2 regions of the Pseudomonas viridinivis genome follow, and region 1 is predicted to be linked to the other one. Evidence: riboswitches for the same ligand, from Rfam matches in the RefSeq annotation. Region 1 holds a riboswitch; the other holds the start of a gene.
The links. A riboswitch is a leader RNA that binds a small molecule or an ion and turns the genes downstream of it on or off. The one in region 1 is predicted to bind manganese.
Positions count from the first base shown of each region.

Region 1 (11,405 bases):
TGTAAGTGCGCAGTTCCATGAGCAACAGAATCAGGCAGGCGATTTTGGGCAGGTACAGCGCTGGCGACAGTCCTGCCTGGTCGAGATAAAAGCGCAACGCACCGGAAAAGGTCTCGACCACAATCAGGCTGATGGCGGCCCAGACCATGGCCGTCGACTTGTTGAAGGAAAGCATCGACGCGTTATCGTCGGCCGTGTTCGCAGAGTTCAACATCATGTTTTCTGCCTCTGTGGCGCTTGTTTTGAGAGATACCCCAACGAATCGGGGATTGGGCAGGCGCAACGCTACCGCCCATCGACTGTCGAAAACGGTCAATAGAGGTATCAATCAATGTAGGAAAATGGCCGCTGAAGAAGGGGGCGGCATTCAGGTCTGGAGCGAACGCTCCAACTGCGCGACAAGGGCTATATCAGCCTGACTTCGGAAGACTGTCAATCTATTCGTCAAAAATTAATCAAACGCCGACAAACGTAACAGTACTAGCTTGCTAACTTATTGAATTTACTGAGCGGTATAAATTTGACGGTGTAAACAATGCTGAAACGGACACAGGTTATAGCGACCCTATAACGCCAAACGGCAAGTCCAGGTCACCCCGAAACATGCCGTTTAAACCTGCGCTCGACGCTTACGGATACTTACGTTTGTCAGCCGTTGGCGGGAAGTACTGATACAGCCAGGTTTCACTCAGCGTGCGATCCTGGGACTTGATGAACATGCGCATCTCAACCGGTTCGGCACCCTCGTTGGTTGGGTACCAGTCGAACGTCACGCGATAACCCTGAATATCCGGCAGCACCAGAATGTTGAAATCCTGAACCTTGCCGTTGGAAACCGTGACGATCGGTTCGATGGCCGTACCTTCCGGCAAGCGTTCCAGGCCGCCACCGTTGAAGTCCACCGCAAAACGCCGCGCCCAGACCTCCGGGTAATGCTCGCCAGGTGCCCAGCCTTCGGTGAAGCCGCCCATGCCGGAACGGGTCGCATGGACCTGCGCTAATGGCGTGCTCACTGGAGGCAGCGGGCTCCAGTACAGTTTGTAGCCAAAGTTGAGCGAATCACCGGCCTTGACCGGATTTTTCGGCGTCCAGAACACCACGATGTTATCCATCGTCTCGCCCGTGGTGACGATCTCCACCAGATTCACCGAACCCTCGCCCCAAGGCGTGGTGGGCTCGACCCACAGGCTCGGCCGGCGGTGATACCAATCGACGGTGTCCTGGTAGCTGGTGAAATTGTGATCAGTCTGCACCAGACCGAAACCTTTCGGGTCCTTGTCGGCGAAGGCGTTGAACTGCAGCTTCGGCGGATTGTTCAGCGGACGACAGATCCACTCGCCGTTGCCGCGCCACATGGCGAGGCGGTCCGAGTCGTGGATTTCCGGGTGAATGGTGTCGCACATGCGGCGTTCATGGGTGCCGCAGCTGAACATGCTGGTCATCGGCGAAATGCCCAACTGGGCGATGTCTGTGCGCGCATTGACGGTGGCGTCGATGTTCATCACCACTTGCCCGGACTGGCAGTCGATATCGAAGCGATAGGCGCCGGTCGCGCTTGGCGAATCCATAAGGGCGTAGACCACGAAGCGGGTCGCGTTCTTGTCCGGAGTTTCAAACCAGAACTTGGTGAAGTCCGGGAATTCTTCCTGACGCGTCGAATACGTGTCGATGGCCAGGCCGCGAGCGGAAAGACCGTATTGCTTGTTGCTGTCCACGGCGCGGAAATAGCTGGCGCCCAGGAAGGACACCACGTCGTTGATGGCGATTTCCGGTGCCTTGAACAGCTTGAAGCCGGCAAAACCCAGATCGCCCTTGACCAGCGACTTGTCGATGCCGCTGGACTCGTAATTGAACAGTTCGTGGCGGAAGTGGACTTCCCGCGCCTGCTTGGTCGTCGGGTCGACGCTGTACATGCGGACCGGAGTCTTGAAGCCCATGCCGACGTGGAAGAAATGCACGTCCAGCTGGCCTTTGACGTCGTGCCACAGAGAATGCCCGGCGTCGTATTTGATGGCGTTGAACTGTTGCGGGGTCATGTTCGCCAACACGGGCGGGAGGACCTGCTTGTTGCTGACGTAGCCACGGCCGGCCACTTGTTTGGCGTGGGCTTTCAACGTATCGAAGTCGAAATTTTCGATCTCGCCATCGGCGGCGGCGGCAAAAGCACGTGCAACATAAAGCCCCGAGGCCGGCACGCTGCTATAAGCCGCCAACGCCATGGAGGCTTTCAGGAGATTCCTGCGATTCATAAGGTGAAGCCTCTGACTAGTGCTGTGCGTCCTGCACAAGAGAAATGCGCGCTACGACTCCTTGCTGAACGCCAAACTACCCACAACAGATAACAAACACAGCAACCGGTTCGAAAAAAACATAAATAATTACGATTTAGTCGCATTCAAGTGTGTAAATCGATGTCTGGACCGGGGTTTTGCGGTTTTCGCTGATTCTGCCTGGCTTGGGGCATGACAAAATTTTCACAAATGGGCCGGTATAAAGCGCGCTCTCTTTGGGGAGTAGCCTGCTTCTTTTCGCCAAGAAGCGTCCGTATCAACATTCTCGGCAACATGCCGTGGTGCGGACACCTTTACTGGTTGGTGAGACCATCGACATTTTCGCGCCATAAGGTCGGGCGTGCGGGAGTGTCGTGGACTCAATGCCCGACCGGAAAAACCCAAACCGTGAATCCCATATCCCTTGTAATGCTCGCTCTGGCGATGTCGACGGACGCTTTTGCTGCGGCCATCGGTAAAGGCTCAAGCCTGCACAAACCGCGTTTTCTCGAAGCCCTGCGCATGGGCGTGATCTTCGGCGTCGTCGAAACCATTACCCCGATCATTGGCTGGCTGATTGGCAACGCTGCGTCCAGATTCGTCGAGAGCTGGGACCACTGGATCGCCTTCACCCTGCTGCTCGTGCTTGGCCTGCACATGATCTACAACGGCCTGAAGACCGCCGACGAGGAAGAAGAGAAAACCACCCGGCATGGCCTGCTGTTGCTGATCGTGACTGCGACGGCCACCAGCATTGATGCATTGGCGGTGGGCATCGGCCTGGCGTTCATCGACGTCAATATCCTCGTCGCTGCAGCGGCTATCGGCCTGGCGACCATGACCATGGTCACCATCGGCACCCTGCTGGGCCGCGCCCTGGGCACCATCGTCGGCCAACGCGCGGAAATCGTTGGCGGCGTGGTATTGATCGCCGTGGGCTCGATGATTCTGTATGAGCACCTTTCAGTCGCTTGATAAACATCCGTTGGAGCGAGGCTTGCCCGCGAACCAGACGCCCGGGTGTCCCGGATTCACCGCGTCTTCGTTCTTCGCGGGCAAGCCTCGCTTCCACGATCGCAATCAAGACTGCGTTGGCAACCCAATCACACTCATCGCCGCCTGACGCAACGCTTCGGAGCGGGTTGGGTGCGGGTGGCTGGTCAGGGCAATGTCCTCGGAAGACGCCGCAAATTCCATCGCCACGCAGAACTCGCCGATCATTTCGCTGACGCTTGGCCCGACCAGATGCACACCGAGGATTTCGTCGGTGCGCTCGTCGGCCAGGACCTTGGCGAAGCCTTCGGTTTCATGGTTGACCTTGGCCCGACTGTTGGCGCTGAACGGAAACTTGCCGACTTTGTAAGCGCGGCCCTCGGCCTTGAGCTGCTCTTCGGTCTTACCTACGCTGGCCAGTTCCGGGCGGGTGTAAATCACGTTGGGGATCAGGTTGTAATCGATCTCGCCCGCCTTGCCGACGATGCGCTCCACGCACACCGAAGCTTCGTCTTCGGCCTTGTGCGCCAACATCGGACCGGACGTCACATCACCGATCACCCAGATGCCTTCTGCTGCGGTGCGATGCCCTTTGTTTTCCAGCATGCCGCGCTTGTCCAGTTCCAGGCCGACCGTTTCCAGCCCCAAGCCTTTGGTGAAGGGCCGACGTCCAATGGACACCAGCACGTAATCCGCTTCGATCAACTCAGCCGCGCCGCCCGCTGCCGGTTCGACGCTAAGGCTGACGCCGTTCTCCGAGGTCGTAGCCGTGGTCACTTTGGAGCTGAGCTTGAAGTTGATGCCCTGACGCGACAGTGAGCGATGCAACGTCTTGCCCGCTTCCAGATCACTGCCGTGGGCGACGTGATCGAGAAACTCCACCACCGTCACCTGCGCGCCCAACCGCCGCCACACTGAACCCAACTCCAGGCCGATCACCCCGGCGCCGATCACCACCAGATGCTTGGGTACTTCAGTCAGCGACAGCGCGCCGGTGGAATCCAGAATGCGTTGGTTGTCGATGTCCACGCCGGGCAATGGCGTCGGCTCGGAACCGGTGGCAATGATGATGTCTTTGGCTTGCAGCTCGGTTTCGGCGCCGTTGGCGTCGGTGACAATAACTTTGCCCGGCCCGGCAATCCGCCCCCAACCCTTGATCCATTCGGCCTTGTACTTGCGAAACAGAAACTCGATGCCCTTGGTCAGGGCCGTCACGCTTTCGCCTTTCTGTTTCATCATCTGCGCCAGATTCAGGGTCGGCGTGACCTCAATACCCAGCTTGGCAAACTCTTCGCCGGTGGCCGCTTCATACAGTTCCGAAGCATGCAGCAACGCCTTGGAGGGGATGCAACCGACGTTCAGACACGTCCCGCCCAACGTTTCGCGCCCTTCGACACAGGCAACGCTCAAGCCCAGCTGGCCCGCGCGGATGGCTGCGTTATAGCCGCCGGGGCCGCCGCCGATGATTACAACGTCATAACTGCTCATGCCCATATGCTCCTGAAGTTGAGAATGGAGGGAAGCGTAGCTCGTGAGTCCGCAAAGGGGTCGTGAGCGATTAGATTATGGTTGTAATGTTTATGCGGCCGAGCGTCAAGCGGGCTACACCCACCAATACCGAACAAGGTGAAAGAAGATCGGCGCGGCGAAGCAGACCGAGTCCAGTCGATCCAGCATGCCGCCGTGGCCTTCGATCATATGTCCCCAATCCTTCACGCCTCGGTCGCGCTTGATCGCGGACATGACGATGCCACCGGCAAAACCCAGCAGGTTGATCAGCAGCGCGATCAACGCCGACTGCCAGGGATTGAACGGCGTGATCCACCACAGCGCGCCGCCGATCAACGACGCCAGGGCGATGCCGCCGACGAAGCCTTCCACAGTCTTGGACGGCGACAGGTTCGGCGCGATCTTGCGCTTGCCGAACAGCTTGCCGCAGACGTACTGCAACACGTCCGACAGCTGCACGACGATCACCAGATAAGCGATCAGCAACAGATTGCGCCCCTCGTAACCGGGGATTTCCAGGGTCAGCAATGCGGGCACGTGAGACACGCAGAACACCGCGATCATCAAGCCCCACTGGACTTTCGACGCGCGCTCCAGGAAGTGCGTGCTGTCGCCACCCAGCGACGCGAGGATCGGCAGCAGCAAAAACACGTAGACCGGAATGAAGATCGAAAACAAGCCATACCAGCTCATGGCGATCAGCACGTATTGCAGCGGCAGCGCCAGATAGAACGCCGCGACCAGCGCCGGGTAATCACTCTTGCGCGTCGGCGTCAGGGTCAGGAATTCGCGCAGCGCATAGAACGACACGGCGTAGAACAGGATGATCACTGCGCTGTAGCCCAACGCGAAGGCGATGCCGATGACAATGACCATCACCCACCACGCGTTGATCCGCGTTGAGGTTGTCGATCACCGAATTGGGTCCGCCAGCCCGGCGCTTGAGGATGAAACCGATGGTCGAGGCCAGCAGCAGAATCGCGCCGATGCCCATGAATAACAATTGCGTCTGCTTATCCATCAATGCTGCTCCGGGGCCAGGGCCAGCAGCGCTTCACGGCTGCGCAATAAAAACTGTTCTTTGAGCTCGTCACTGCCCAACTGCAACGGCGTGCCAAAACTGGTTGTGCATAACAATGGCAACGGCAATACGCGGCCCTTGGGCATGACACGGTTCAGGTTGGCTATCCACACGGGCACCAGTTCGGCTTGTGGATAACTTTTCGCCAAGTGGTACAGGCCGCTTTTGAACGGCAGCAGGCCGTCTTCCAGATTGCGCGTGCCTTCGGGGAAGATGATCAGCGAATCGCCGTTCTCCAGCGCTTCGAGCATCGGTTGCAAGGGGTTGCTGTCCGGCGTTTTGCGCTGGCGATCAACCAGCACGCCGTTGAACACGCGATTGATGATGTAACGCCGTAGCGGGCTGCTCTGCCAGTAATCCGCGCCCGCAACCGGCCGGGTCAGCTTGCGCAACGCAGGCGGCAGCGAAGCCCACAACAGCACAAAGTCGCCGTGGCTGCTGTGATTGGCGAAATAGATGCGCTGCACCGGTTCCGGCGTACAACCCAGCCAGAGACTGCGCGCGCCAGTCACGCTTCGCGCGCCGGCAGTGATGATCGTCGCGACCAAAGGTTCGAACATGGCGTTTCCTTATGATGCGGTGAAGGACAACCAAGGGAAGATCAGAATCGCGCCCAGCATTACCAGCAGCTGGACGGCAACAAACAACAATTGCTGGCGCAGCAGCTTCAATGCGCCCTTGCTGCGCAGCGCCCAGGATCGCCCGGATTTATCCACAGGCTGAAACTGGAGGGCGACCAGCGCTTGATCGAGGGCAAGTGTGCGCTCGGCCAGTCGGGCTTCATCGCTGGCGACGGCCTGGAACAGGTCCGCGTCGAACGCGACGCGCAACGCGTAGTATTTTTCGATCAAACCCAGCAGAACCACGGCCGCCGCCAGTATCAGCAACAATGGCATCGTCGGAGTTATCAACAGCTGCACCAGCCCGAATGCCAAGCCAAGCAAGGTCAGCCCTGTGGACAAGTTATCCAGCGTCTTGCCTCGGCGCAGCAGACTGGCGACGATATGTAGCTGCATTTCAGATGACATCATTGGGCCCCGTAGGAGCGAGGCTTGCCCGCGAAAGCGATGTGTCGGGGATAACGCCTTCGCGGGCAAGCCTCGCGCCTACGATTTCCTGCAAGGCTTCAACATGTGCGGCGCGCAGCACCACGCCGGGCCTTGCCTGGCGGATGATCGCAATCGCGTTATCCACAGTCTCGGCGCGACCGCTGTGCAAATGCCAGGCAGCAACTGCCGTGGCACTGCGCGAATAACCCAGCGCGCAGCACACCAATAACGGCCCTTGCTGGCGCAGACGTTCAATGGCCTGGGCGGCGAGCAGACAGGTCTGCGCCGTGGGCGCGACCAGATCCAGCGTCGGAATCGCCTGATAGCCCCGTGAATCCGGTTTGATCGGCAGCTCGGCGCACATATCCACAACGGCGGCGAAAGGCTTGAGCTGGTCGTTATCCGGCAGACGTCCCAGCCAAACGTTATCCACAACCTGATCGGGCTGTGGATGCTTGCGTGTCCACACCCTTGAATTGATCCAGGCACCGAGCAAGTACGGCGCGAACAGCCAATACACCGCTGGGCTGAGGCTGCCGTCCTGACGTTTCTGGAAACCCGCCGCATCAAACACCAGATAATTCAGCGCAACCAACAGCAGCGAACCCGCTGGCCAGGCCAGCCAAAGCCACGCGCCGCCCAGCTTCAGGGCCGTCGCGCCGAGAATTATTGCGCCGAGACTATAAATGGCAGTCAGCTTCAGGCGCTTCGGTCCCAGGCTGATACGCGCTGCGAGTAAAGGACTGCGGCCTTCATCCGGCCAAAGCCACACACAGAACCAACCGGCCAGCGCGCCTGTGGGTAAGTCGATAAAGTGATGTTGATAAGTGGTCAGCACCGAAACGCCGATTAGGCTGAACCAGCCATGCAGCAACCAGCGCCATGCCTGATGGAAGTTCTGCAGATAGCGGTCGTAGCAGACCCATAGCACCACCAGCAGCGCGATATGCAGCGAAGGCGCCTGATTGAAGGGCTTGTCGAAGCCCGCCAGCACGGCGAATAACCAGCCGAATACGCCATCCAGTTCCGGACGCTCGAAAGCGAAACGCAACGGCCAGATCAGGAAGCAGCTCACCGCAATCAGCTGGGCGCTGAACAGGCGCAACGCGTGAGTATCCAGCTGTCGGCGAGTCAGGCACGCCAGCAACGAGAAGCCGTAAAGCAGGTCGATGGACCAATAGGGCACGATGGTCCAGGCCCAGAATGGCATGTGCGCTTCCCATCCGAAGGCCAGGCTTGCCACGTCGCCGCGCTGCGCCGTCACCCAGGTGGCGAAGCCGTAGCTGGCGAAGAAGAATGGCGCCAGGGCTAACAGCCAGACCACGGCGCGTTTCCACAAACCGGCTTCGCGCAGCATCTTCAATTGATCCGCTGCGCCAGCGACACGCTGAAAATCCCCCATTCATCCACCCGCTGGGTGATTTTGCGGAAACCCGCCGCTTCCACCAGTTGATCCATTTCCGTCTGGCTGCGCCGCCGCATCACCCAAGCCTGGCCTTGGCGGTGACTGGTCAGGGCGCGGGCGATCAATTCCAGCTGCGGGTGCCACGGCTGACCGGTGTACACCAGATAACCACCCGGCTCGACCGCTACGGCGAGTCCGGCCAGCGAATCGCCGACCATCTGGTTACTGGCGAACAGCTCATACAAGCCGGACACCACCGCCAGCGTCGGTTTCGGGTCCAAAGCAGCGAGGTCGTTGCGATCAAAGGCGTCGGCCTTGATGAAGCGCGCAATGTGGCCCAGCCCTTTCTGCTCGATCAAAGCGCTGCCATCGCGCACATTGATGTCGCTGTAGTCGCGCAGCAGGATCGACTCCGGCAATGGATCGACGCCTTGCAGGGATTCGAGAATGTAACGTCCGTGGCCCGCGGCGATATCGACGATGCGCACCGGTTTGCCCTGATTGCGCAGATGCTCCATGGCCAGGCGCAGCAGCTCTTCAACGTGCAGCTTGCGCTGGCGAATTCCGCGCCAGCCGATGGAATCCAGGTAATTCTTGTCGATCATCTCACCGAGTTTGCCGCTGCCGGTGGGCTGGTTGCGGTAGACGTAATCCAGCGTGCTGCCGGAATCGAAACCGGTATCGAAACCCAGTTTCACGCCTGTGGATAACTTGCTGCCCAGGCGCATGCTGGCCCGGGTCATGCGCCAGTATAGATCGCGCAGCGAGTTATGCGGCAACGGCGCGGCCAGCTCTTCGGATTCGGCACAGGTCACGCCGAGCTTGTCGGCGTCCAGCAGGGAAGGGCGGGTCGCCGGCAGTTCGAAGTTCTGCAGGATAAAACGCCGCGCGCGGCTGACCGCCAAGTGGCGATCCCGCTCGCCAAGGGTGTCGTGAAAGAAGCCCGGCAGGATGTGTTTTTCCTTGCGCACACTGCCCAGCCGCTCAAAAAAGCGCTCCTGCGGGCCGCGATGCACGACGAAGTCCGAGCCGGAGATCAGCAGTTGAGTCGGAATCGAAATGGCCTGTGCATCGGCTACAACCCGATCAGCCGCTTCGTACAGACCGAGCAGCACGTTGACCGAAATCGCCTTGGTGATCAGCGGGTCGCTGTCGTAGGACGCAATGCGCTGCGGATCATGACTGAGGAAGCGCGCCTTGACGTAGCTGTTGACGAAAAAATTGCCTTTGAATGTGCGCAGCAACGCCAGCCCCGGACGGGCAAACGGCACGTACAGCTTGACCTTGAAGGCCGGCGAGGCGAGCACCAGCGCGCGGATTTTCGGTGCATAGTCATGCGCCCAGGTCGCCGCGATAACAGCGCCAACACTTTGCGCAACCACAGCCATGTTTCTTCGGCGATGTCGAACGTCGCGCTCAGGTGATCAATGAAGGTTTGCACATCGCGCACACTGGTGGCGAAGCTCGGGCTGTCACCGCGCGCGCCGGGCGACTGGCCATGGCCGCGTGAATCCCAGGCAAAAAAATCGAAACCCGGCAGATCCAGCTCATCCACCAGATGCGCAATGCGTCCGGAATGCTCATGACCACGATGGAACAACAGCACGGCCTGACGCGGGACCGTCGGATCCTGATTCGCTGCAGGCCAATGGCGGTAGAACAGCTCAACCCCATCATGGGTCATGAAACGCTGGTCCTGAACGTCACGCATGTGGATATCCTTATGGCGGGGTGTCGTTGGCTATTATTTTTCGTCGCGGGAGGCTGCTGGAGCAGGTGTTTCGGCGAGGCCACGGCGCACGCGATTGACCACGGTGTAGACCAGAAGCGCGGTGATCACGGCCAGGACAATATTTATCCACAGCCCTGAAAACCAGCCGATGGCAACGCCTGCACCCAACACGCCGAAGACAAAAGCCCGATCGCTCTTGCCCATCGGCCCGTCATAACGCCGCGAAGCGCCGATCATCGGGCCGAGCACGCCGGCGTACTCACTGAAAATCGCCCACAAAGTGACCATCAGAATCAGCAACAGGTTCACATCGGGAAGCAGCGCGAAAGGCAGGAACAACGCGCTGTCAGCGATGACATCGGTCAGTTCATTGAGGTAAGCGCCAAGTCGCGACTGCTGGCCGAACTCACGAGCGAGCATGCCGTCGACGGCATTGAGCGCCATGCGTACGATCATCCACAGCGGGATCAGCACGAAAACCCAATGATGCGCGGCAAACAGCGCCACCAACGCGCCAATCACGATGGACACCGCGCAGGCACCCAAAGTGACCTGATTCGCCGTCACACCTCGGTCGAACAAACGCTGAACCAACGGCCGCAGCAGGTTTTGAAAGCGGGGTTTGAGCTGATAGATCGAAATCAACGTACAACCGTCCTTGTGTCGTGAAATTCGCAGGAGGCGCCTGTGGATAACTGTCACCACGACGCCGGGCTGGCCCGGATGCTAGTGAACCACAACATAACGCGATTGAGGCGAGGTTCTTTGTGCTGTGGGTCTCAGGGTGGGAAGCTGGACCCCGGTGGGAGCAAGCTTGCTTGCGAAGGCGGTGTTACATCCGCAAAAAAATGCCACGGATGTTCCCAAGCTTCGCGAGCAAGCTCGCTCCCACAAACAGCAACTGTGAGCCGAGAAATTTCCTTCGTATTTCCTTGTGGGAGAGGACAAGTCCTCTCCCACAAAGGCCCTCACACATACAGCCGGTATTCCGACCATTAAATCTCCAACGGTGATAAGACGCCAAATTGCCGCTTCAACCCTTGCGCTCAATCAACTTGCAGGCTTCGATGAAGTTCATCTTCTTCTTGTCCATGGCGTGCTGCACCACTTGCGTGGCTTTTTGCAGGGCGGGGCTGGGTTTGGCCCATTGATCGGGAGGGATGGGTTGTGACCATTGTTGAACACGCTCGGGCATCACCGGTGTACCCGCTTTATGACCCCATTCGGCGATCATGTAGGGCATTTTCCAGAAGCTTAGTACCCGCCAAACGTACCACCAGCGCAATGCCCAGTAATCGCGAGGGAGAAAGCCATGCTTGGCCCGTTTGTCATCGGTCATATCGACATCAAGAAACCGGTCCTCGAT
Region 1 covers NZ_CP151076.1:6,127,396-6,138,800, reverse strand. The annotation lists gene AABC73_RS28625 (hypothetical protein) at 1-217, opposite strand, end outside; gene AABC73_RS28620 (glucan biosynthesis protein D) at 630-2,249, opposite strand; yybP-ykoY riboswitch at 2,497-2,626, shown strand; gene mntP (manganese efflux pump MntP) at 2,679-3,245, shown strand; gene lpdA (dihydrolipoyl dehydrogenase) at 3,351-4,751, opposite strand; partial or broken gene AABC73_RS28605 (phosphatidate cytidylyltransferase) at 4,866-5,793, opposite strand; gene AABC73_RS28600 (lysophospholipid acyltransferase family protein) at 5,793-6,413, opposite strand; gene AABC73_RS28595 (hypothetical protein) at 6,423-6,881, opposite strand; gene AABC73_RS28590 (phosphatase PAP2/dual specificity phosphatase family protein) at 6,871-8,265, opposite strand; partial or broken gene AABC73_RS28585 (bifunctional alpha/beta hydrolase/class I SAM-dependent methyltransferase) at 8,262-10,018, opposite strand; gene AABC73_RS28580 (CDP-alcohol phosphatidyltransferase family protein) at 10,052-10,684, opposite strand; gene AABC73_RS28575 (hypothetical protein) at 11,073-11,405, opposite strand, start outside.

Region 2 (11,405 bases), 1.3 Mb from region 1:
CGATGCGTTTCGCTCGCGGCGCTGTCTGCTGCCGGCCAATGGTTTCTACGAATGGCGCGGCACGACCCGCAAACGGCCGTTCTGGCTGACGCCGGGGGAGGGCTCGGCCTTGTTTTTCGCGGCCATCTGGGAAGCGTATCCGGTGCAAGGGCATACGTATTTGAGTGTTGCGGTGGTCACCCAACTTGCCGCCAGCCAGCGCCGCCCGTTGATTCTCGATGCCCAGGGGCAGAAGGACTGGCTGGCCGCCGACACGCCGTTGCCCACCCTGCAAGCACTGCTCGCCAGCCCGCAAACCGCCCTGCGCGAACGGCCGCTGGCCAATCTGGTAAATGATCCGAAGCTCAACGCGCCGGAGTGTTTGACGCCTTTGTAGTGCTGTCTGCACTGTCGCCTTCCCGGACAAGTCCGGTCCTACCGAATTACACCTTGAACTGATTGATCAACCGCCGCTGCTGCTCGGCCAACTTGGTCAATTCGGCGCTGGCCTGGCTGGACTCGTCGGCGCCGCCGGCGACTTCGTTGGCGACCTGGCCAATATTGATCACGTTGCGATTGATGTCGTCGGCGACGGCGCTTTGCTCCTCGGCGGCACTGGCGATCTGGGTGTTCATGTCGTTGATCACCGACACTGCCTTGGTGATGGTGTCCAGCGCCTGCGCAGCATCGGCGGCATGGCTGACACTCTCGGCGGTCTTGCTCTGGCTGCCTTCCATGACCTGAACCACTTCGCGAGTGCCGCTCTGCAGTTGCTGGATCATGCTCTGGATTTCCTGGGTCGCCTGCTGCGTCTTCTGCGCCAGGTTGCGCACTTCATCGGCAACCACCGCAAAGCCACGGCCTTGCTCGCCAGCGCGGGCGGCTTCGATGGCGGCATTCAAGGCCAGCAGGTTCGTCTGTTCGGCAATCCCGCGAATGGTGGTCAGGATCGCGTTGATGTTCTCGCTGTCCTTGGCCAGCGTCTGCACGACAGTCACCGCTCGGCCGATTTCCACAGCCAGGTTGCTGATTGAATTCGAGGTGTTCTGCACAATCTGCATGCCTTCATGGGCAGCGCTGTCCGCATGGCTTGCCGCTTGCGCTGCCTGTGTGGCGTTGCGGGCGACGTCCTGAGCGGTGGCGGTCATTTGATGCACCGCCGTGGCGACCAGATCGATTTCCGACATCTGCTTCTGCACGCCCAGATTGGTCCGGATGGCGATATCGGCAGTGTGCTCCGAGGAGTCGCTGACCTTCTGCACCGAGGTCACAACCTGACTGATCATGACCTGCAATTTGCCGAGGAAGGTATTGAAACCCTGGGCAATCTGCCCGGTTTCGTCGGCCCGGTCGCTGTGCAGGCGTTTGGTCAGATCACCTTCGCCCTGGGCGATATCGTTGAGCATGGTGACCATTTGTTTGAGTGGCCGCGCGATCCCGCGTCCTACCAGCCAGATCACCAGCAAGCCGACGCCCGCGATCAACAAGCCGACCATGGCCATGCCGAAAATGTCGGTGTCGTGTTGCTTGCTCAGATCGCTTTGCAGCGTGTTCAGGTCGGCCATGACAGCGCTGAGGGGCAGCTGAATCATCAAGGTCCAGCGCGCATCGGTCGCGCCGATGCCAAATGGCATGTACACCTCGATGTGCCCGTGTTCCTTGTCAGTTTCGTAGCGCACCTCGCCAATGTTGATTTTGGCAAGGTTGGCGACTTCGCTGGCGTCCAGAATGGTGGTGGCTTTTTCGCCGAGCTTGGACGGGTCTTTGGTGTAGGCAACCAGTGCACCGTTGCTGGAGATCAAAGCCATTTCGCCCGCGCCGTCGTAGAGCTTTTTGTCAGCGGCTTCAAGCATGTCCTGAATGAAGTTCACCGACAGGTCCGCGCCAACGATGCCCTGGAAGGTCCCGTTGATCATGATGGGCTCGATGAACGACGAGAGCATGACCATTTTGCCGCCGACGCTGTAAGGCGCGGGGTCGATGACACAGGCTTTTTTGGTTTCCCGGGAGCACAAGTAATACTCACTTGAGCGCACTCCGGTGGACAACAGCTTGGTGTCCTCAAGGCTGGCGAGCTTTTCGAGTGCCAGGCTGCCGTCAGTCTTGCGGTACCACCATGGCATGAAGCGGCCATCTTTTGGATCGGCACCGGCGGTGGTGGAATCCACGTAAGCGGCGTCGTTGTGATCCACAGCGTTCGGCTCCCAACCAATGTAAGCGCCGAGAATCTTCGGATTCTGCTCCACGGTGTTGCGCAGCAGATTGAGCATTTGCTCGCGGCTGATTTTCAGCTGCGCATCGCCCTTGCTGTCATTGATGCCCAGCAACGCGTTGGTTCTGGCCAGGCCGGCGGTGATCAGCAGTGGCGTTTCCAGCTCGCGCTTGATATCGCTGGCCTGGGTCCGGGCGAGGGCACCCAGACGCGCTTCCACCGACTGCTCGAATTGCGCCAGGGTTCGTTGTTCGACCATCGTCTGGGTCCGCGCTCCAGAAAACAATGCATACAGCACTAATGCGACAACAACGCTGAGCACAATGGCGCCCGCCAGTGCAGCGATTGAAGACTGGATCGATTTGAACTTCATAGAGGCTCCGGACGTGAGATTACGTCTGAACTGTCTATCGGCTAAGCTTTATGGAAGCATGAATAACATCCCCTCAAATGGACGTAAATCGTACCAGTACGTCGTTATTGGATATGTCCGTTTGTTGGGAACCATCAGCCGGATCAGCTGACCAAAAGGGCTATCGGATGATCTCTGGCGTATTGGCTGTTCGCCGTCCAGAATCACCAGCATGTTTCCAGGGAGATTCACTATGCGTCGTTCAGTTGCCTTATGTGCCTTGAGTACCAGCTTGTTGCTCAGCGGTTGCCAGTCTGTAAACACCACCAGCGGGGATGCGGTGGGTGTCGAGCGCAAGCAATACATGTTCAGCATGCTTTCGACTGACGAAGTGAACAAGATGTACGCCCAGTCCTATCAGGAAACGGTGAAAGAGGCGTCCGGCAAAGGCGTGCTCGATACCACTAGCGCCAATGCCAAACGCGTGCATGCGATTGCCGACCGGCTGATTGCCCAGGCGCCGAAGCTGCGTCCGGATTCTGCGCAGTGGCAGTGGGAAGTCAATCTGATCAAGAGCGACGACCTCAACGCCAACTGCGGTCCCGGCGGCAAGATCATTGTCTACAGCGGACTGATCGACACACTCAAACTGAGCGATGATGAAATCGCCGCAGTCATGGGTCACGAGATCGCCCACGCATTGCGCGAACACGGCCGCGAAGCGATGTCCAAGGCGTATGGCGTAGCGATGGCCAAGCAGGGCGCGGGTGCCTTGCTCGGATTGGGGCAGGACAGCCTCGCGCTGGCCGATACCGTGGTCAATTACAGCCTGACCTTGCCGAACAGTCGCGGTAATGAAAACGAAGCGGATCTGCTCGGTCTGGAGCTGGCGGCACGCGCTGGCTACAACCCGAACGCGGCCATCACGCTGTGGGAGAAGATGAGCCAGAACTCCGGCGATTCCCCGCCGGAATTCATGAGCACTCACCCGGCATCGGCGACTCGGGTCGCTTCGTTGCAGGCGGCGATTCCCAAGGTGATGCCGTTGTATCAGGCTGCGAAGAAGTAACCGAAAAGAAGGAGCGAACGGTGGGAGGGGATTCGCGTAGGACCGGCTTTAGCCGGGAGGAGGCCAGCCCATTCGCAGCGGCTCTGTTGTCAGAACGCTCGCCCTCCCGGCTAAAGCCGGTCCTGCACAGTCTGTACAAGTCCATTCTTTGCTTAACGATCAAGGTTGATCAAACCCAGCCACTCACCTGCATCGCCTTGTACACCGCAACCAGCGCCAGCACGAAGAAGGCGCACGCCGCCAGGCGCCGGATCAAGGTCAGCGGCAGCTTGTCAGCGGCGAAGTTGCCCGCCAGGACCACCGGAACGTTGGCGATCAACATGCCCAGCGTCGTGCCGATGATCACTAGCCAAAGGTAGGAATATTGCGCCGCCAGCATCACTGTGGCGATTTGCGTCTTGTCGCCGATTTCCGCGATGAAGAACGCAATCAGTGTGGTCAGGAACGGCCCGAATTTGCGGCCATTGCCGGCTTCGTCATCGTCCATCTTGTCGGGGACCAGGGTCCACAATGCGGTGGCGGTGAAGCTCGCGGCCAGAATCCAGTGCAGCGTGGCGTCAGAAAAGAAACTGCCAAACCAGGCGCCGACCGCGCCCGCCGCAGCGTGGTTGGCCAGGGTGGCCGCGACAATACCGGCGATGATCGGCCAGGGCTTGCGAAAGCGCGCGGCGAGAATGAGAGCGAGCAGTTGGGTCTTGTCGCCAATTTCGGCAAGTGCCACGACAGCAGTGGGGACCAACAGGGATTCCAGCATCAGGGTTTTCCTAAGGGGCGGGTCGACACGGCTATGACACGTACGACCTCCCCGCCCCGGGTAAGGTGTTCGTGTCATAGGTCTGGTCAAACCACCGATCCGTCTGAGCGGATTCGGGGTCGTACGCACCATGGTCTGAGGACCAAGTATGTTGATGCGTACCGGACGAGCATGGCGCTCGTGGGAGACTACTCCCCTAGGACGGAGCGGATTCTGCCTACGCAGACCGCATTCGGCAAGCGCTTATTTTCAGGCGCGCTTGGCACGATAGATGCGGAAACCGTTGCCCTGAGCCTTGATCGCGCACACGCCCAGATGCTCTTCGATCAGCGGCTGATACTTGAGGAAGGCATTCGCCACCAAGCGCAGTTCGCCACCTGATTTCAGATGTTGGCGTGCTTTTCGCAGCAAGTTTTCCGTTGCCTGATAATCGGTATGTACTCCGACGTGGAACGGCGGGTTGCTCAGAATCGTGCTCAAACCCATGGGCGCCGCGTCGATTCCGTCGCCGGTCAACACCTCGGCTTCCAGGCCATTGGCGGCCAGCGTCAGACGGCTGCTGGCTGTGGCGAAGGCGTCCACGTCGAGCATGATCACGTTGTTGTGCGGGTAGCGACGTTTTACCGCAGCCCCCAATACACCGGCACCACAGCCGAAATCCAGCAGATTGCCGCTGGGCAGCTTGTCGATGTTCTGCAACAACAGCGCCGAGCCGCGATCCAGACGACCGTGACTGAACACGCCCGGCAGGCTGACAACTTTCAGCGGGCCATCATCCATTTCCACTTCGTAATGCTGGGCGAGGCTTTCCAGAGTTACCGCTTGCGGGGCTTCCTCGACCGTGACTTGCCACAGCTGGCAATGCCGCGCGCTGTCCAGCTTGCGCGCCCGACCGAACGGGCTCAACTGGCGGGCCGCCGCTTCGATGCCGCTGCGTTTCTCACCGACCAGAAACAACTCGCGGCCTGCCAGCCGCGAAGCCAGGGCATTGAGGATGTAGTCGGTCAGGTCCCGGGACTTGGGCAGGAACACCACGGCAGCGTCGAAGGCTTCTTGCGGCGCGTCGACGCCAAAGTGCGTGCGGCCTTCGAAACGGGCATCCAGCGCGGCTTGATCGCCCGCATGCCAGCACCAGCCGCGTGCTTCTGGCAAACGGCCAAGCAGATCATCCGCTGCCAAGCCGGCCAGCAGCAACGAGCCCTGAAACAGCTCGGCCTGACGGAGTAACACTTCACTGCGCGGGTCCATTGAAGGGCTCCTTGAAAAGGGGCGCAGTCTAGCAGAGCTTGGGCCATAGCCGGTTACGCCGAGGCATGAGTCCGTAGGAGCGGCTTTAGCCGCGAATTCGAACGTGAATGACGCTCTCCCGGCTGAAGCCGGTCCTACGAGCCGGACCTACACCACCCGCACCGGTTGACCGGCAAAGAACCCCAGCGCATTTTCCGTCACCTGGCTAACGATCCGTTGCCGTGCCTCACGCGCGCCCCAGGCGCTGTGCGGGGTGATGATCAGGCGCGGAATATCGCCAGCCAGCAGCGGATTGCCAGCCACTGGCGGCTCCAAGGTCAAGACATCCGATGCCGCGCCGCCCAGATGACCGTTGCGCAGCGCATCCGCCAGCGCCTGTTCATTGATAAGCCCGCCGCGCGCGGTGTTGATCACATACGCATGGGGCTTGAGCAGGCTCAATTCATGGGCGCCGATCATGTCGCGGGTGTGCTCGTTGAGCGGGCAGTGCAAGGTCAAAGCGTCGATCTGCGGCAGCAGCTCCTCCAGCGGCAAGCGATCCGCGCGGGCCGGGCGGCCGGGGATTTGTCCCAGCAGGACGCGCATGCCAAAGGCTTCAGCCAGCTTGGCCACCGCGCCGCCGAGTTCGCCATGCCCCAGCAAACCCAGGGTTTTGCCTTCCAGTTCGAAAATCGGGAAATCCAGCAGGCAAAACTGTTTCGACTTCTGCCATTGGCCGTGTTGCACCGCGTTCTGGTAATCCGGCAGCCGGGTGGCGAGGGCGAGCAACAACATCAGCGTGTGCTGCGCCACCGACGGCGTGCCGTAACCCTGGCAATTACACACCGTGACGCCGTGCTGGCGGGCGGCCTCCAGATCGACGTTATTGGTGCCGGTCGCAGTGACCAGAACCAGCTTCAAGTCAGGACAGGCGGCGAACGTGGCGGCATCAACCATGATCTTGTTACTGATCGCCACGGTTGCGCCTTGCAGACGTTCAATCACCTGATCGGGCGTGGTGCTGGCATGCAGCACCAAATCGGCGAAACATTCGCGCAGCGTGCTGAAGTCCAGATCGCCCAGATCCAGGGACGTGTGGTCGAGAAAAACTGCCTTACCGTGATTGCTCATCAGCTGTACCTGTTATTGGAAGTTTCGAAGGCTTAATGTGGTCAGCCTAACAGAGCGAAACGCTTGCTTACATTTTTGGAGAAACGCATGTATTGGGCGGAATTTCTGACCGTTGCCTTGATTCACCTGCTCGCCGTCGCCAGTCCCGGCCCGGATTTCGCCGTGGTGGTGCGTGAAAGCGTGACTCACGGCCGCAAAGCCGGGACCTATACGGCCATGGGTGTGGGCACCGCGATTTTTGTGCATGTGGGCTATTCGTTGCTGGGGATCGGCCTGATCGTTTCCCAGTCCATCGTGCTGTTCAACGCGTTGAAATGGGCTGCTGCGGCCTATCTGCTGTACATCGGCTTCAAGGCCTTGCGCGCCAAACCGGCCAACGCCAGCGACGCGCCGGTCAAGGTTGCGGTGGGCGAGCGCACCGCGCGCGGCGCCTTTACCAGCGGCTTTGTCACCAACGGCCTGAACCCCAAGGCGACGCTTTTTTTCCTGTCGCTGTTCACCGTGGTGATCAATCCACACACGCCATTGTGGGTGCAGGCGGGTTACGGCGTTTACCTGGCTGTGGCGACCGGCCTGTGGTTCTGCATGGTGGCGCGACTGTTCAGTCAGGAGCGTGTGCGTGCAGGCTTCGCACGCATGGGCCACTGGTTTGATCGGGCCATGGGCGCCGTGCTGGTGGCATTGGGCTTGAAGCTGGCGTTTACCGAGATTCGCTGATAAAGCCATCACACCACCTGGAATGCATTGCGTAGGACTGGCTTTAGCCGGGAGGAGGTCATTCCATGCGCAGCAGCTACGTCGTTAGAACTCTCGGCCTCCCGGCTGAAGCCGGTCCTACGGATCATCACACCACCTGGAATGCATTGCGTAGGACTGGCTTTAGCCGGGAAGAGGTCATTCCAGGCGCAGCAGCTACGTCGTTAGAACTCTCGGCCTCCCGGCTGAAGCCGGTCCTACGGATCTCTTGTCTGCTGCGGTATGGCGCGGTGTCAGCTTCAGGGTGAAAGCCTCCATGGTTTTGAGAGAAAGCTGGCAATTCGCCTTCCCTGACGCTCATCCAGCAAATCATCCCTTCGGCTGATTTGGCTGGCGGGCCGGGCCTCTAGAGTGCATATTTTCAAGCCTCGACTTTGCACTCGAAAAGGAACTCCCATGCTGCAGACCCGCGTTATTCCACCAGCCGATGGCGCCTATCAGTACCCCCTGTTGATCAAGCGGCTATTGATGTCCGGCAGTCGCTATGAAAAAACGCGTGAAATCGTCTACCGCGACACTGTTCGCTATACCTATCCAGAGCTTTCCGAGCGGATCTGTCGGCTGGCCAATGTCCTGACTGCCGCAGGCGTCAAGGCTGGCGATACCGTCGCGGTCATGGATTGGGACAGCCATCGCTATCTGGAATGCATGTTTGCCATTCCAATGATTGGCGCGGTGATCCACACGGTTAACGTGCGCCTGTCCCCTGAGCAAATCCTCTACACCATGAACCACGCCGAAGATAAGTTCGTGCTGGTCAACAGTGAGTTCGTCGGCCTGTATCAGGCCCTTGCCGGGCACCTGACCACGGTTGAGAAAACCCTGCTGCTCACTGATCTGCCGGAAAAGACTGCTGATTTGCCTGGGCTGGTCGGCGAGTACGAAACCCTGCTGGCGCAAGCGAGCAACCAGTACGAATTCGAAGACTTCGACGAAAACTCCATCGCCACCACGTTTTACACCACAGGCACGACGGGTAACCCGAAAGGCGTGTATTTCAGCCATCGGCAACTGGTCCTGCACACCATGGGTGTAGCGACCATTGTCGGCAGCGCCGAACGCTTGCTGGGCACCGATGATGTGTACATGCCGATCACGCCAATGTTTCACGTGCATGCGTGGGGCATGCCGTATGCGGCAACCATGCTTGGCATCAAGCAGGTGTATCCGGGACGTTACGACCCTGAATTCCTTGTCGAGCTATGGCGTAAGGAGAAGGTTACGTTCTCCCATTGCGTGCCGACCATCATGCAAATGGTGCTCAACGCCAAGGCCGCGCAAGACGTGGATTTTGCTGGCTGGAAGATCATCATTGGCGGCAGCTCCCTCAATCGCACCTTGTACGAGTCCGCCAAGGCCCGAGGCATTCAGCTGACCGGCGCTTATGGCATGTCGGAAACCGGGCCGCTGATTTCCGTTGCTCACTTGAATGACGAACTGCGCGCAGGCAGTGAAGACGAGCGCATCACTTATCGGATCAAGGCCGGCGTGCCGGGGATTCTGGTGGACGCGGCGATTGTCGACGAAGACGGCAACTTCCTGCCCGCCGATGGCGAGTCCCAGGGTGAACTGGTGTTGCGCGCGCCCTGGCTGAGCGAAGGCTATTACCGTGAGCCGCAAAAAGGCGCCGAGCTCTGGGCCGGTGGCTGGATGCATACCGGTGACGTGGCGACGCTGGACAGCATGGGCGTCATAGATATTCGTGATCGCATCAAGGACGTCATCAAGACCGGTGGCGAGTGGATCTCGTCGCTGGACCTCGAAGACCTGTGCAGCCGCCATCCGGCAGTGCGCGAAGTGGCCGTGGTGGGTATTGCCGATCCGCAGTGGGGCGAGCGACCTTTCGCGCTGCTGGTGATTCGCGACGGGCATAGCATCGACGCGCGGGATTTGAAGGAACACCTCAAGCCATTCGTGGAACTGGGGCACATCAACAAGTGGGCGATCCCGCATCAGATCGCGCTTGTTACTGAAATTCCCAAGACCAGCGTCGGCAAACTCGACAAGAAGCGCATGCGCGTAGACATCGTCGAATGGCAAAACAGTAACAGTACCTTTCTCTCGACGCTCTGATACCCAACCTGCCGCGCTCCTCGAGTGCGGCAGGTCCCGCCGACAGCCCCTGGACAAGCGCCTGCCTTGTCAAACACTGATTTCACTTCACTCTCCTCACCGGGCTCGCTGCAGCGATCGCGCGAAATACGGGTGCCAGAGGGTTTGATGCTGCAAATCACACTTTAGAGGGATCTAGCGCTGCAACCGGCTGGATATAGTCGGCACCAGGGGCTGGGTAAGAGCGCAAAAAGATGCAACGTCGTGTCGTGACCCTCTGGGTTACCCGATTAGTGTCAAAATCGGAGTTTCGACGAGAAGCCCGGTCGTTTTTAGCAGTACCCACTGCCAAAAAAAATAAAAGCACATGGAGTAGCGTCGATGACATCAGCAAACCAGTTCTGGCGCCGGGCGAGATTGCCCCTGGCCGTCAGCCTCGCTTCTACGCTCGCCGGTCCTGCATTCGGCGTCAGTTTCAACATCGGCGAAATCGAAGGCAAGTTCGACTCGTCGCTCTCTGTGGGCGCCAGTTGGTCGACTGAAAAGGCCAACAAGAACCTCATCGGCTCCAACAACGGCGGGCATGGCCTGTCGCAAACGTCCGATGACGGTCACTTGAACTTCAAACGTGGGGAGACGTTTTCGAAGATCTTCAAGGGCATCCATGATCTGGAGCTGAAATACGGCGACACCGGTGTGTTCGTGCGTGGCAAGTACTGGTATGACTTCGAGCTCAAGGACGAAGGGCGTCAATTCAAGGACATTAGCGATTCCAACCGCAAAGAGGGCGCCAAATCTTCCGGAGGCCAGATCCTCGATGCGTTCGTCTACCACAACTACAGCATTGGCGATGAGCCAGGTTCGGTACGTCTGGGCAAGCAAGTGGTCAGCTGGGGTGAAAGTACCTTCATCCAGAACGGCATCAACAGCATCAACCCGGTCGATGTTTCGGCATTCCGGCGTCCCGGCGCGGAAATCAAGGAAGGCCTGATTCCGGTCAACATGTTCTACCTGTCGCAAAGCATCACCGAAAACCTCTCGGCTGAAGGCTTCTACCAGCTGGAATGGGACCAGACCGTTACCGACAACTGCGGCACATTCTTCTCCCAGCCGGACGTGATTTCCGACGGCTGCGATAACAACCTCGCCGTATTGCGCAGTCGCAACGGCCTGAACAGCTCGCTGACCGCTGCAGGTTTGCCTGCCGGTGCTCGCGCCGCCGTGCTCAACTCGCTTGGTCAGCAAGGCGTGCGCTTCGGCAATCCTGATGAAGGCGCCATCGTGCGTCGCGGCCCGGACCGTGACGCCCGGGACAGCGGCCAGTTCGGCCTGGCAATGCACTACAACTTCGAACCGCTGGACACCGAGTTCGGCGCCTATTTCATGAACTATCACAGCCGTGCGCCGATCTTCAGCGGCAAAGGCGGCCCGGCCAGTGCCTACAGCGCGGCGGGTCTGGTGGGTTCGTTGGCGCGTAATGGCATTCCGGTCGCCACCGCTACCGCGTTGGCGCCGACGCTGCTGCCGGTCGTCGTCGCTGGCAACTCCAGCTACTACGTTGAATACCCGGAAGACATTCACCTGTACGGCCTGAGTTTCTCCACCACCTTGCCGACCGGCACGGCGTGGAGCGGCGAGGTCAGCTATCGTCCGAACGCTCCGGTACAGGTCAACACTACTGACATCCTGTATTCGGGCCTGTCGCCGCTCAACCCGAACGTTTCGGTGCTGACCGGTCGGCCGAACACCGATCAGCCGGGCTATCGCCGTAAAGAAATCACCCAGATGCAAACCACCTTCACCCAGTTCTTCGACCAGGTGATGGGCGCAGAACGTCTGACCGTAGTCGGTGAAGTTGGCTGGACCCACGTTG
Region 2 covers NZ_CP151076.1:1,155,311-1,166,715, forward strand. The annotation lists gene AABC73_RS05180 (SOS response-associated peptidase) at 1-376, shown strand, start outside; gene AABC73_RS05185 (methyl-accepting chemotaxis protein) at 423-2,564, opposite strand; gene AABC73_RS05190 (M48 family metallopeptidase) at 2,797-3,612, shown strand; gene AABC73_RS05195 (TMEM165/GDT1 family protein) at 3,782-4,366, opposite strand; yybP-ykoY riboswitch at 4,456-4,575, opposite strand; gene AABC73_RS05200 (class I SAM-dependent methyltransferase) at 4,616-5,614, opposite strand; gene AABC73_RS05205 (2-hydroxyacid dehydrogenase) at 5,762-6,724, opposite strand; gene AABC73_RS05210 (LysE family transporter) at 6,812-7,441, shown strand; gene AABC73_RS05215 (fatty acid--CoA ligase) at 7,877-9,553, shown strand; gene AABC73_RS05220 (DUF1302 domain-containing protein) at 9,914-11,405, shown strand, end outside.
Region 2: it holds a riboswitch for manganese, as region 1 does, so the genes downstream of both, AABC73_RS05195 (TMEM165/GDT1 family protein) here and mntP (manganese efflux pump MntP) in region 1, are expected to answer to the same signal.